Linked DNA regions of Methylomagnum ishizawai. Each later gene encodes a partner of the first gene's protein in a complex. Links are inferred from orthologs where the notes say so. Each region holds a gene or a part of one and is shown in the gene's direction. Other genes may lie near its edges.

The links.
Region 2: the proteins of B9N93_RS11650 (region 1) and smc are in contact, whole or in part, in a crystal structure (PDB 3ZGX), measured with the Bacillus subtilis proteins. The link is inferred for Methylomagnum ishizawai from one-to-one orthologs.

The regions. Positions count from the first base shown.
Region 1 is NZ_FXAM01000001.1:2,621,728-2,624,891, reverse strand. The notes cover bases 214-3,164. They hold B9N93_RS11650 (segregation and condensation protein A), read left to right. Parts: upstream 214-1,253; coding sequence 1,254-2,075; downstream 2,076-3,164. Other genes in these bases: rluB (23S rRNA pseudouridine(2605) synthase RluB), read left to right, coding at 2,633-3,164; scpB (SMC-Scp complex subunit ScpB), read left to right, coding at 2,077-2,676; B9N93_RS11655 (site-2 protease family protein), read left to right, coding at 558-1,244; B9N93_RS11660 (L-threonylcarbamoyladenylate synthase), read left to right, coding at 214-535. Outside these bases: more of B9N93_RS11660, read left to right, coding at 1-213. UniProt on the Bacillus subtilis protein: Participates in chromosomal partition during cell division. May act via the formation of a condensin-like complex containing Smc and ScpB that pull DNA away from mid-cell into both cell halves.
Region 2 is NZ_FXAM01000001.1:213,961-218,215, forward strand. The notes cover bases 208-4,249. They hold smc (chromosome segregation protein SMC), read left to right. Parts: upstream 208-539; coding sequence 540-4,049; downstream 4,050-4,249. Other genes in these bases: queF (preQ(1) synthase), read right to left, coding at 208-397. Outside these bases: more of queF, read right to left, coding at 8-207. UniProt on the Bacillus subtilis protein: Required for chromosome condensation and partitioning.

The DNA.
Region 1 (3,164 bases):
GATCGTGTATCCCACCGATTCCGGCTACGCCTTCGCCTGCCAACTCGACAACAAGGACGCCCTCGAACGCATCCGCCGCATCCGCCAACTCGGCGACGCGCATAATTTCACCCTGGTCTGCATCGATCTTTCGCAAATCGCCACCTTCGCCAAGATCAACAACGAAGCCTTCCGCCTCATCAAAACCCTGACCCCCGGACCCTTCACCTTCATCCTACCGGCCACCCGCGAAACTCCACGGCGCTTGCAGCACTCCAAGCGCAAGACCATCGGCATCCGGCTCCCGAACAATCCCATCACCATGGCCTTGGTGGAAGAATTACAAGAACCCTTGTTCAGTTCCACCCTGATCCTCCCAGGACACGAAGACGCCATGAGCGACCCCGAGGATATCCGCGCCCGCCTGGAAAAAGAGGTGGACCTGGTCCTAGACGCCGGCCCGGTGGCCTACCAACCCACCACCATCATCGGTTTCACCGAAGCCCGCCCGGAACTGATCCGGCAGGGCAAGGGCACCGTTGACGGCCTGTTTTAACCGCTTATCCCCCGCTATCCCCATGGAACAACTCACCACGGTCGGGCGTTTCGCCGTTTGGGCCTTGCCCGTGATTTTCGCCATCACCCTGCACGAAGTCGCCCACGGATGGGTCGCCAAACTCCTCGGCGACAAGACGGCGGACCGCTTGGGACGCCTGACGCTCAATCCGCTCAAGCATATCGATCCCGTGGGCACGGTCATCCTGCCGGGGGTGATGCTGGTGCTGGGCGGTTTCATCTTCGGCTGGGCCAAGCCGGTGCCGGTCGATTGGGGCAAGCTCCACCAGCCCAAGCGCGATATCGGCTTGGTCGCCCTGGCCGGGCCGCTGGCCAACCTGCTGATGGTGGCGTCCTGGATTTTGATCGCCAAGCTGGCGCATGTGATCGGCGACCGTTATTACTCGCTGCCGATGATCTACATGGCCGCCGCCGGTATCTACATCAACCTGATGCTGATGCTCATCAACTTGGTGCCGCTACCGCCCCTGGACGGCGGGCGCATCATGACCAGCCTGCTGCCGGACAAATGGGCCTACCGCTACGGCCAGTTGGAACAATACGGCTTGTTGATCCTGTTGATCTTGATCGCGACCCCGGCCTTGTCGCTGTTGCTCGGCGGACCGATGAACCTGTTACTCAACCAATCACTGCTCTATGCCGGGATTCCCTACGGTATCCTGTACCAATTGATGGGACCGGGAGGCTAGGGTCCGCCGATGAGCGAGCATACCGCGCCGGGCGAACGCGCCGCGCCTTCGGATGTGGTCGCCATCGTCAACGGCAATCCCGTCACCGATCTGCCGACCGATCTCTATATCCCGCCCGACGCGCTGGAAGTGATCCTGGAATCGTTCGAGGGTCCGCTGGATTTGCTGCTGTATTTGATCCGGCGGCAGAACCTATCGATCCTCGAAATCCCCATCGCCGATATCACCCGCCAATACATCGCCTATATCGACATGATGGCCGTGCTGCGCATCGAACTCGCCGCCGAATACCTGCTGATGGCCGCGATCCTGGCCGAGATCAAATCCCGGATGCTACTGCCGAAACCCGCCGCCGCCGAGCGCGAGGAAGACGACCCCCGCGCCGATTTGATCCGCCGCCTCCGGGAATACGAGCGCTACAAACTGGCGGCGCAAGCCCTGGACCAATTGCCGCGCTGCGAGCGCGATGTCCACGAGGTGTCCGCCGACACCGGGGCCATCCAGGTTAACAAGGTCTACCCGGAAGTCGCGTTGCAAGAAATCCTGCTGGCGTTCCAGGGCGTGCTGCGCCGGGCCGACCGCCTCACCCGCCACCAGATCAAGCGCGAACCCTTGTCGGTGCGGGAACGGATGTCGGGTATCCTGGGGCGGCTGAAAGTGCAGGCGCTGGTGCCGTTCCAAGACTTGTTCGAGCGCGGCGAAGGCCGCCCCGGTGCCGTGGTCGCGTTGCTGGCTATACTGGAATTGTCCAAGGAACGGTTGATCGAAATCCTCCAGGACGAACCGCTCGGACCCTTGCAAATCCGCGCCGCCGCCCCGGTCGCCGACTAGGATGGAACTCAAGCACATCATCGAAGCGGCCTTGCTGGCGGCGGGCCGTCCTTTGAGCCAGGCGGAATTGCTGGGTCTGTTCGGCGAGCGGGAACAGCCCGGCCCGGAGCAATTACAAGCGGCCTTGGCGGCGCTGGCCGAGGATTGCCAAGGCCGCCCGGTCGAATTGAAACAGGTGGCGACCGGCTACCGCCTGCAAGTGCGGGCGATTTTCTCGCCCTGGCTGTCGCGCTTGTTCGAGGAGCGCCCGGCCCGTTATTCGCGGGCCTTGCTGGAAACCCTCGCCATCATCGCCTACCGCCAGCCGGTCACGCGCGGCGAGATCGAGGACATCCGGGGCGTGGCGGTGAACACCGGTATCGTCCGCACCCTGCTCGACCGCAACTGGGTCCAGACCGTGGGCCACAAGGAAGTCCCCGGTCGCCCGGCCTTGCTCGCCACCACCCGGCATTTCCTCGATTATTTCGGCCTGAAAAGCCTGAGCGAATTACCGCCTTTGCAGGCGCTCATCGACCGGCTCGACAGCCCCCTGGAACCCACCGAACAGGAACCCTCCCATGCGCACATTCCCACGATCCCAACCACAGAACCGGACGCCTGAGCCGGACACCCCGCCCGCCGAGGCCGGGGAGCGTATCCAGAAAGTATTGGCCCAATTGGGCCTGGGTTCGCGCCGGGAAATCGAGCAATGGATCAAGGACGGACGTATTTCCCTCAACGGCCAGCGGGCCGAACTGGGTGCGCGTTGCCGCCCGGACGACCGCATCACCGTCAATGGCCGCCCCATCGACCTCGCCCGGAAATCCCAGGCCGAAACCCGGGTGCTGCTCTACCACAAGCCCGCCGGCGAAGTGGTCAGCCGCCGCGACCCGGAAGGCCGTCCGGTGATCTTCACCCAATTGCCCAGGCCGGAACGCGGGCGCTGGATCGCTATAGGCCGCTTGGACATCAACACCCAAGGGCTGCTGCTGGTCACCACCCATGGCGAACTCGCCAACCGGCTGATGCATCCTTCCCACCAGATCGAGCGCCAATACGCCGTGCGCGTCCTGGGCAATATCGACGAGGCCATGCTTGGGCGGCTGTCGC
Region 2 (4,255 bases), 2.4 Mb from region 1 along the record:
AAACCCCCTACGGCAACGCAACCACCGCAGGCGCGACCCATTCAGGATCGCGATGCTCCGCCACCACCGTCGTATAAATCCCGCCTCGCACATTGAACTTCGCGGTCAAACGCATGAAGCGGGGCCGGGTCGCCGCCACCAAATCATCCAAAATGCGGTTGGTCACGGCCTCATGGAACGCGCCCTCGTCGCGGAACGACCAGGCGTAGAGCTTCAAGGACTTCAGTTCCACGCACAACCGGTCCGGCACGTATTCGAGCAGGAGGGTGGCAAAATCCGGCTGGCCGGTCTTAGGGCACAGGCAGGTGAATTCGGGCACATCGATGCGGATGGTGTAATCGCGGCCCGGCTGGGGATTGTCGAAGGTTTCTAAGGCTTTGCTGGGTAGTGTGGACATGGCTCGGAATAGCTGAAAAAGGGCGGAACAAACCCCGCCAGGACGCAGAACGCCTTGCGGAATAGCCGGTTATAATAGCCCCGCCCCTTCCCCCGAACCACCCAGCCACGCCCAAGCCCTTGTTTTCCCCACACACCGCCTGATGCGCCTCGAAAAGATCAAACTCGCGGGCTTCAAATCCTTCGTCGATCCCACCACCCTCCCGCTGCCCGGCAATTTGGTCGGCATCGTGGGACCGAACGGCTGCGGCAAATCCAACCTAATCGACGCCGTGCGCTGGGTCATGGGCGAAAGCTCGGCCAAGCACCTGCGCGGCGAAAGCATGGCCGACGTGATCTTCAACGGCTCATCGAGCCGCAAGCCGGTCGGCATGGCCTTCGTGGAACTGGTGTTCGACAATGGCGAAGGCAAAGCCCCCGGCGAATTCGCCCAATACCCGCAAATCTCCATCAAGCGCCAAGTCACCCGCGACGGCCAGTCGGTCTATTTCCTCAACGGCTCGCGCTGCCGCCGCAAGGACATCACCGACCTGTTTTTGGGCACCGGGCTGGGTTCGCGCAGCTACGCCATCATCGAACAAGGCACCATCTCCCGCCTGATCGAAGCCAAGCCCGACGAACTGCGCTCCCTGATCGAAGAAGCCGCCGGCATCTCCAAATACAAGGAGCGCCGCCACGAAACCGAACTGCGCATGGGCCACACCCAGGAAAACCTCGACCGCCTCATGGACGTGCGCGACGAGGTGGCGAAACAACTGGAAAGCCTCAAACGCCAGACCAAAAAGGCCGAAAAATACCTCGCCCTGCGCGACGAGGAACGCCGCCACAAGCAACAACTCTTGGCCCTGCGCTGGCTCAAATACGACCAACTCGGCCAAAGCCTCAAAACCACGCTAGCCGGTCACGAAACCCGTTTCCGCGAGTTATACAGCGCAGGCCAAGCCCTGGCCGAAACCCTGGAACAACACCGCGCCCAGCACGAAAATCTGCAAACCCAACTCGGCGCACAGCAAGCCCGCTTCTACGAACTCGGCTCCGAAATCAACCGACTGGAACTCGCCCTGCAACACGCCCAGCAGACCCGCGACACCCTGCTGCAAGAAGAAGTGCGCCTGGGCCAGGAACAACAACTGGCCCTGCGTGATCTGGACCAGGATCAAACCCAACTCGCCGCTTTGCGGGAAGAATTGGCGGCGGTGGCCCTGTCGCTGGAAACCACGCAAGCCGCCGAACACAGCGCCGCCGCCCGCCGCGCCGAAGCCGAACACGCCCTGCAAGCGGCCCGTTTGGCCTTCGAGCAATCCAGCGGCGAACTTGGGCGCTTGCACAGCCAGGCCGAAATCCAACGCGCCCGCCTCAAGCAACTCGAACAACAACAGCGCCAATTGGACACCCGCCGCGAACGGCTGGACCATGAGCGCGAAGAACTGGAAGACACGCTCCAGACCGAAGGTTTGGAAGATTTGCGGCAGGAAACCGCCGAACTCGAAGCCGAACGCGCCGAACTGCAAGCGCGTCTGCCCGCTTTGCACAGTGCGATCCAAGCCGACCGCGCCCATGGCAAGCAATGCCAGGAAGACCTGAATGCCCGCCGCGCCGAACTCCACGCCCTGGAAGGCCGCATCAGTTCGCTGGAAACCCTGCAACAGCACGCCATGGGCAAGGACCGGGCCGGGCTGAAACACTGGCTGGCCGAACACGCCCTGGACCCAGCCGGACGCCTCGCCGAACACCTGGACGTGGCTCCCGGTTGGGAAACCGCCGTCGAAAGCGTCTTGGGCATCCATCTCCAAGCCCTGTGCGTGGAAACCGCCGCGCCTTATCTGCCGCATCTGGCCGCCATCGGCGACGAGGCTTTGGGCCTGATCGAAACCCGCGCCGCCGCCCAGGTTGCCGCCGCGCCGAAAGCGTCCCGGCTGTTGGACCGGGTGCGGTCGCCGTGGAATCTCGGGCCGCTGTTGGGTTCGGTGTATTGCGCCGACGACTTGGACAGCGCCCGCGCCCTGAGCGAAGCCGTGGCCGAACATGAATCGGTGGTGACGCCCGACGGCGTGAAACTCGGCCCCGGCTGGCTGGCCGCGCCCAAAACCGACGACGGCAAAGCCGGCGTCCTCAAGCGCGAACGCGATCTGCGCGAACTCAAAGCCCGCCGCGACGAATGCCAAGCCCAGGCACTAACCCTGGAACAAGCACTGGCCCAGGCCGAAACCTCGATCCGCACCGCCGAGCAAGAACGCGAACGCCTGCAAACCGACGAACGCCGCCTCGCCTCCGAACACGCGAAGCTCAAAGCCGAACTCAGCGCCGCCGAAGCCCGTTGCGAACAAGCCAGCAAGCGCCTGCGCCAACTGGAATTGGAAGCCGAAGACCTGGACTCCCAACGCGCCGAGAACCACGAGGAAACCGCCGAAGCCTGCGGCCTCCTGCTCGATGCTGAAGACCGCCTGACCGAACTCGGTCCCAAATCCACCGAGCAAGCCGCCCGCCGCGCCGCCTTGGAAAGCCAATTGCAGGAAGCCGACGCCGCCCTCCGCGCCGAACGCGACCGCCGCAACGCCCTCAACAGCCGCCGCGAAAGCCTCGTTTCCAACGAAAGCCTCACCCTCAAGCATTTGGAGCGGGCGCAAACCCTGTACCGGCAAGCCCTGGAACGGCTGGAAGCGCTAAACCAACGCTTGGCCGAAACCGCCGCTCCGGTCGAAGCCGAAGCCACCGAGCTAGACCACCTTATCGAACGCCGCACCGCCGCCGACCGCGATCTCAACGCGCTGCGCCGCCGCGATCAAGAAACCAGCGCCGAAATCCGCCGCCTCAACGAAGCCCGCCTCCAAAACGAGCGCGACCTGGAAGCTCTCAAGGAACAGTTGGAACAGGCCAAACTCGAACTCTCCACCAACGAAGTGCGCTGGCAAACGGTGCGCGAGCAATTCGAGGAACTCGACGCCAAACCGGACGAAGCGATAGCGAGCCTTCCGCCCGAAGCCGAGGAAAAGGCTTGGCAACAGCGCGTCGCCGAATTGGCCGAGGAAATCTCCCGCCTGGGCGCGGTAAACCTGACCGCGATGGAGGAATACCAAGCCCAGGACGAGCGCATGAAATTCCTCGAACAGCAGCACCAGGACTTGAGCCAATCGCTCGCCACCCTCAAGGAAGCCATAGCCAAGATCGACCAGGAATGCCGCGCCCGCTTCAAGGACACCTTCGACCAGATCAACGCCGGTTTGCAGCGCATGTTCCCCAAGCTGTTCGGCGGCGGACAGGCGTATTTGGAACTGACCGAGCGCGAATTGCTGGAAGCCGGGGTCAGCGTGATGGCGCGGCCCCCTGGCAAGCGCAATAGCTCCATCCACCTGCTCTCGGGCGGCGAAAAGGCGTTGACGGCGGCGGCCTTGGTGTTCGCCATCTTCGAGCTGAATCCCGCGCCGTTCTGCCTGCTCGACGAAGTGGACGCGCCCTTGGATGACGCCAACGTGGGCCGGTTCAGCCAGTTGGTCAAGGAAATGTCGGAGCGGGTACAATTCCTGTTCATCTCCCACAATAAGGCCACCATGGAAATCGCCCAGCATTTGGCCGGCGTGACCATGAAAGAACCTGGGGTATCTAGAATCGTCGCGGTGGATATTGATGCGGCGGTGGAAATGGCGGCGATGTGAGTATACCGCCCTCCACAAATACTAGAAATTTGGACCACAGGACGACTCAAATGGAAGATGGCGAAGCGGAATCTCACAGGTAGCTTATCAAATAAATTTCCCTCTTTCGACCCGCCCGGATATTCAAAACGCCATGCGCTATCTTTATTCGATAAGCCGCCCATCGATAACACCAAGTCCATCGGATATATCCAGAGATTGGAAAA